One region of the Colwellia sp. BRX9-1 genome, then DNA from elsewhere that is predicted to be linked to it. Evidence: predicted binding sites of a transcription regulator. Region 1 holds the regulator's gene; each other region holds the start of a gene.
What was found. The regulator sigma-54, encoded in region 1, starts transcription at its own class of promoters, with help from an activator protein. The targets are predictions, from matches to a motif close to GTTGGCACGNNNNTNGNNT.
Positions count from the first base shown of each region.

Region 2: a site for sigma-54 is predicted at 1,109-1,127, ahead of fliE (flagellar hook-basal body complex protein FliE). Genes of this name have one in related genera too.
Region 3: a site for sigma-54 is predicted at 1,511-1,529, ahead of H4J76_RS05665 (FlgO family outer membrane protein). Genes of this name have one in related genera too.

Region 1 is NZ_JACGVM010000001.1:175,245-177,524, forward strand. It holds gene ptsN (PTS IIA-like nitrogen regulatory protein PtsN) at 1-367, opposite strand, end outside; gene hpf (ribosome hibernation promoting factor) at 413-700, opposite strand; gene H4J76_RS00850 (RNA polymerase factor sigma-54) at 724-2,232, opposite strand.
Region 2 is NZ_JACGVM010000001.1:505,969-508,248, reverse strand. It holds gene fliF (flagellar basal-body MS-ring/collar protein FliF) at 1-605, opposite strand, end outside; gene fliE (flagellar hook-basal body complex protein FliE) at 669-1,034, opposite strand; gene H4J76_RS02335 (sigma-54 dependent transcriptional regulator) at 1,252-2,280, opposite strand, start outside.
Region 3 is NZ_JACGVM010000004.1:12,455-14,734, forward strand. It holds gene H4J76_RS05655 (TonB-dependent receptor) at 1-243, shown strand, start outside; gene H4J76_RS05660 (LPP20 family lipoprotein) at 261-731, opposite strand; gene H4J76_RS05665 (FlgO family outer membrane protein) at 768-1,424, opposite strand; gene H4J76_RS05670 (flagella assembly protein FlgT) at 1,620-2,280, shown strand, end outside.

The sequences.
Region 1 (2,280 bases):
TTTGCGCGATACTTTGTAAGGTATCTAAATGTTGTTGGCAGTTTTCTTCGGGGACAAATAACGCAATAATAATATCGACAGCACGGTTGTCTATCGCATCAAATTCAACGGCTTGTTCACTGGTCAGCAATACAGCAATAACTTGTGACGTATTAGTTAATCGACCATGAGGAATCGCAATGCCATTCCCTATGCCGGTAGAGCCAACTTTTTCACGCGCCATTAAGCTTTCGAATAATTGATGAGTATCAATATTATCGAATTTTTTTGCCGCAGTTTCGCTAATTATTTCAAGGAGTTTTTTTTTGCTTGTACCCTTAATCGCACACAGGGTGCAATCAAGGGTAAGGATATCTTGCAACTTCATTATACTACTTAGATTCTTTGGTGAGTGAACAGGCGATAAACAGCATTAATGCTGATTCGTTTTACCTTTGTACTTCAATATTTGCCGGTCAAGCTTAACAACAAGACTATCAATAGAGGCATACATGTCAGCATTTTCAGCTTTTGCATGTAAATCAGAGCCACTAACGTGAACAGTCGCTTCAGCAATTTGATTTGATTTTTCAACGGTGAGAACAACATGAACATTATTGATATGATCAAAATGTCGGCTTAATTTTGCCATCTTAGTCGTGACGTTTTCTCGTAAAGCTTCGGTAATGTCAACATGGTGGCCAGAAAGATTAATTTGCATAAGCTTAATTCCTCATCTTTTCGTTAAAGTAAACTTTTTCGTTGGTTAGAAGGTGGAATAGAAAGTGACTCTCGATATTTTGCTATGGTACGTCGAGCTACATTTATCCCTTGATCGGCTAATAAATCAGCCATTTTACTATCACTAAGTGGTTTTGCTGGGATTTCGGCAGCAACAAATTTTTTGATTAATGCACGAATAGCTGTTGATGAACATTCGCCACCGCTTTCGGTGCCAACATGGCTTGAGAAGAAAAACTTCAGTTCGAAAATTCCACGTGGCGTATGCATATACTTTTGTGTCGTCACTCGTGAAATGGTTGATTCATGCATATCGACAGCTTCGGCAATATCATTTAAAACCATTGGACGCATGGCTTCATTACCATGTTCAAAAAAGCCAATTTGACGTTGTACAATACAGTTTGACACTTTTAATAAGGTATCATTACGGCTTTCTAAGCTTTTAATAAACCATTTAGCTTCTTGTAAATTTGAGCGAATAAATTGTGTGTCCGCTGTCGACTTCATCGAACGTGACATCGAAGCATATTGCTGATTCACCGAAAGTTTTGGCGCAGTATCAGGGTTTAATTCGACCACCCAACGGCCATTTTTCTTTTCAACAGACACATCAGGAATAACATACTGATCGTCACTCTTCATCACACTATCGCCGGGTCTAGGATCAAGTGATTGAATAAGACGCACCACTTCGCGCAGTTGCTCTTCTTTCAGTCGAGTTTTACGCATTAATGTACGATAGTCTCGGCTACCCAGCAGATTAATATGGTCACGCAAAACTAACTTACTTTCTGCTAACCAAGGTGTAGCGGGGTCAAATTGATTAAGTTGAATGATTAAACATTCTGAAATAGAACGAGCAGCGACACCGACAGGATCAAAGAGGTTAATACGTTTTAGTACCACCTCAATTTCATCAAGCTCTACTCCTTCAATGGCAACACTTTCTAAAATGTCTTCACTAGATACCGTTAAGTAACCGGCGTCATCAACAGCATCAATAATTGCTGTCGCTATAGCGCGGTCTGTTTCGGTAAAAGGGCTTAATTCCATTTGCCAGCGCAAATGATCTTGAATGGAGTCTTGAGTCTCGCCTTGGTAAGTATAATCTTCTGAAGCTGGGCCTGAGCTTGAACTTGCTGCACCGGCCGTGTAGTTATCATCCCAAGTGGTATCCATGTTTAATTCTTCAGGGATATCGTTCTTGTCCATGGCTTCAGTGGTGGTGATTTCATCAATGGTAGGCGTAGCGTCTTCGCTACCATCAGAAGCAGGGGCTTCTTTAACATCACCAGTACCGGCAGTGTGAGCTTCTTCAAGGTTGTCAGTACTTTTATCTTCGGGATTATTTGAAGACTCATCCATTTCTAATAATGGATTACTTTCTAAGGCTTCCTGAATTTCTTGTTGAAGCTCTAACGTAGACAGTTGCAGCAATTTGATTGCTTGCTGCAATTGTGGCGTCATGGTTAATTGTTGTCCTATGCGGAGTTGTAGAGTAGGGCGCATTTAGGTCATTAACTTCCTATTATTTTTAATGGGATATTTTCGTTTTTT
Region 2 (2,280 bases), 330 kb from region 1:
TTACGCATAGTTAGTACCACAGTGCCCGATGGGCTGCGGGTACGTTTAGCAAAAATATTTTCGCGGGGTATCGCCAGTAAGACTTTTGCTCTAGAGATAGCTTGCAGTTCTTCAATGGTGCGAGCCAATTGCTGCTCACGAGAAAACTTAAGACGTTCTGTTTCAAGGCGCTGGCTGACACCAAAACCCATATCTTGCATAATAATTTCACTACCTTCTGTTGGTTCATCAGATAAACCTTCACGAGCGAGTAAAATTTTAATTTCTTGATACTGATCACTTTGTACTGAAATAGTGTTGTTTGCTTGACGGTAATCCACTTGGTTAGCGTCTAGAAAGTCCATTGTTTTGATTAATTGTTCGGTAGGTTGTTTGGCAAGAAATCTATATTCGGCTTGATTTGCCCACATAATAACAAAAACAGCAATAGCTAAACATATTGCCAATGCCATAATTAAGGTGACTTGGCGTAATAAATCGACGTTACCCATAGCAGAAGCAAAGCCTGATTTTTGCTCATCAGCCATATTATCAGCACCATCACTTGCCATTAACCCGGTGCCGCCATCGGCAGCAACCATTGAATTATTATCAGTATCAGCCACTTAATTTCTCCACTACCACTTGATTTTATTACGAAATACTATCTATTTAATACTAAGGTATTGTTAAACTGGCATATTCATTATTTCTTTATATGCTTCAACAAACTTATTACGTACTTGTACGGTGGCATCAAAAGCAATACCAGCTTTAGCGGAAGCAACCATAGTATCAGCAAGCGTAACGCTGCGGTCGCCCATTTCAAAAGCTATTTTCTTTGCTCCAGACTCTTTTTGAATATCGTTGACATTATTCACCGCATCTTTAAGCATATCGCCAAAATTACTGGTCGACTTATTCAGCGCTGGAATAGCGCTGTCTCCCATGCCAAGGTTATTGCCCATTTTTTCAAATGAAGCCCCCTGCAACGAAGAGTTTCCAAGCGACATATTTTGCATTTGTGCGTATAAAGAATTGGTATCGATATTCATGAGCTACTCACTTGTGTCAATTTTTTGCTACTAAGCCTATAAATAACGGTTTAAGTAACGATATAACGAAGATATTGCAAGCATGGTGCCAGTATGAGAATTAAAGAATTATCGAGATTATGGGAGGTTTAATCAGTGAAAACTGTAGATAGCAGTAAAGCCAATATTTTAAATGAAAATATTGGCTTTATAGGAATATTACCCTTTTTAGCAATTGTTAGGCTGGTATTTGAATACCCGAATCACGCATTCTTGCTATTTTATAGCGAAGCGTTCTTGGGCTAATGCCTAATCGTTCAGCAACATCTTTACGGCTACCTTGGCAAGCGGTGAGGGTATCAAGAATAATTTGATGCTCTTGTATTTTTAATTCATTACCCAGCATGTCTTCGCTATTATTGTCTAACGCCACATCAGTAATAATTTCACTGTCGAAATTTTCAATTAACAAGTCACCAGCATTAATAATCTGGTCGCTATGCAAAATAATGGCTCGTTGAATAACATTATCTAATTCACGAACATTGCCTGGCCAATCGTAACTCGTCAGTTTATTTCTCGCCGAAGCGGTTAGTTCTGGAATAGCCATGTTATTGGCTAACGATGCTTGAGTAATTAAATGTTTGGCTAATGGCACAATATCATCTCTGCGCTTATTTAATGCTAACCACGTTAATGGAAAGACATTTAAACGGTAGTAGAGATCTTCACGGAAGATACCATCTTTTACAGCTACTCTTAAATCACGGTTGCTGGTTGCGATAACACGAACATCCAGCTTAATTGTTTTACGACCCCCTAAGCGTTCAACTTCTCGCTCTTGTAAGACCCGTAAAATTTTTGCTTGTAAGCCAAGATCCATTTCAGTGATCTCGTCTAATAAAATAGTACCGCCCTGTGCTTGTTCAAATTTACCTGGGCACGCTTGAATGGCTCCGGTAAAGGCACCTTTTTCATAACCAAATAAAGTCGCTTCCAGCATATTCTCTGGAATTGCAGCACAGTTTATAGCAACAAAGGGCTTATCACTTCGGTTCGAATGGTAATGAACGTATTGTGCTAAGACTTCCTTACCAGAACCACTGGGGCCGAGCACCATAACAGAAGCATCTGTGGTCGCGACTTTCTTTGCTAACGCTAATAATTCAATACTTTGTGCGTCAGCAACCACAGGTTCATGCCGACTAGTCACATTCAATGGCACATATTGGTTAACCATATTGAGCAGCACTTCTGGCGCAAAAGG
Region 3 (2,280 bases), on a different contig from region 1:
TTAACTGATATTAGCGTTAGCCATCAAATGTCAAAAAATCTTGCGGTCACTGTGGGTAGTCATAATTTATTTGATGTTATGCCTGACAAAAATCGTATAGGAAACTCTCGAGGAGGCACGATTGAAGATCAACAAGGTAATATCATTGTTGATAGCACAGGTGTATTCAAATATTCACGCCGATCAGCTCCTTTCGGTTTTAACGGCGCATATTTTTATGCAAGTCTGCAGTATGATTTTTAAGGGTGTGCTGTTAACACTTAATAATAGGTAACCGCTTTAATTTCACGTTTGGGTGAAGAAGCTAAATAAATATTATAAACATCTTCAAAGTCTAAACTTAACTCTGTGGTGTAACTGTCGCCAACAGGATAGCTTTTAATCACTTTAGCTGCGCGGATGACACCTTGAACTGACGCTGACACTTCATTTTTACCCATTATCAGTTGTGACATGGTCATTTCACCATTTATCTTTTGCCCATAAACTTGTTCTGCAAGTTCTGCATAAGCGGCAAGCTTTGAGGCATTAATCGCCATCAACATACGCTGCGTTTCATGTTGTGAGTTTTGCAAACTTATCGGCGCTTGGCCAATAGCATGTAACACAGGGAAGGTTTCAGGCTTAACACTTTGCCATTGTACGTGTTTGTCATAAACACTAGAACAGCTGGCAAGTAACAAAGCTAAACTACCAGCGGTTAATATATTAAGAATAATTTTTTTCATCATAAATACCAAAAGTTAGTCCTACATCAATATAAAAAACTAATTAACAATTTTAATTGAACGTTCGTCTTCTGCTAACATAACGCTGTTTCGAATGATTAATCCATCTTTTATCCGAACACTTTCATCTTGATTAATCTGTTCACCAATTACCCAGCTTGGAATAAAAGATTGTGCCGTGGCAACAACAACACGTGATTGCATACCAATCATCCGAGCATTAATCATCACACCATTTTCTTGTTCCATCATGGTACCGGTTACAACATAGTCAATAATCTGCCGCTCTGGCAGCTCTTTCCAGTCGCGACTAAAAACATAATCACCTTGAGCAGTGACACGAATATGTCCCGTCGTTTTAAAATCAATAACAACTAAACCATGGCGCTGTAATTCATGAACAAAGTTCTCTGATATTTGATTACCCAGCCAATTAGTTGACTCAAGGTTTTCTAATTCGACAAAAGAAGCTACCGCGATAGGTGTTTTAGGGTTTACAAAAGAGCTGCTTTCAAGCATCTGATAAGTAAGCCCTTTAACAACATCTGCTATCGCATGTCGAGGTAGATTGAAACTGTCAATTTCACCTCGTACTTCTTGCTTTGATTTATAAAAATTATCTTCATCACTCATCATATTCATTGATGAACACGACATCAACGTTGGAATAAATAATGGAATAAGCCACTTTTTCATTGAGCTCCCCTTGATCGCTCTGAAAGCGAATAATCAGTTTTGCAGTAATATCGATAAACGACATCAAATAGTTTCTAATATAAATAAAGCACAAATCGCGCCAATCTATAAAGTTACTTGCGTATTAAAATAAGTGGGCATAGAAACTGCATATTCGACAGTAGATATTAAACCTTTTTTACTGACGGACTTCATATGCGCTTATTTATATCAGCTCTACTTTTATTTTTTATCACTCATTCTGCTGATGCCCAGTGGTATGAAGCTCAGGGAAAGTCAGTAATAATGCAGGGCAATGCCGAACGAGCAAAAACATTAGCCATAGAGAATGCATTAAAAAAAGCCTTACTCGTTGCCGGAGCTTCCGTATCGAGTGTGCAAAAAACGGTTAACGGATTATTGACACAAAATGAAATAAATATTCGCGCCAGCGGTACCGTAAACTCTTTTGAGCTGGTTGATGAAAATTATGAGGGCAATTTGGTCACCGTAACCATTCGTGCTGACATCTTCCCACAAAGTAAACAGTGCTTCTCTTCTGATTATCGAAAGTCTTTATTAATTACCCGTAGTAACTTAATGCATAGAGAGCAAGCGAGTATCGGTAAAATTTATGCTCTTGATAATAAATTGATGGCTAAACTTGCTTATAAAATTAACAACCAAGGTATTTATCTAGACACCCGATTGTTATTAAAAGAGAAGTCTCAGTTCTCAAGATTAAATAACAGCTTACAAGTTGAAGCAATAAAAAATCTCACCATGTCGTTAGCTAATATCAGCGATACTCAGTATGTCATGTATTCTGAAATTAATGACATTAGCTTTGCACAAGCCTCAACCAACGGTTGGCAGT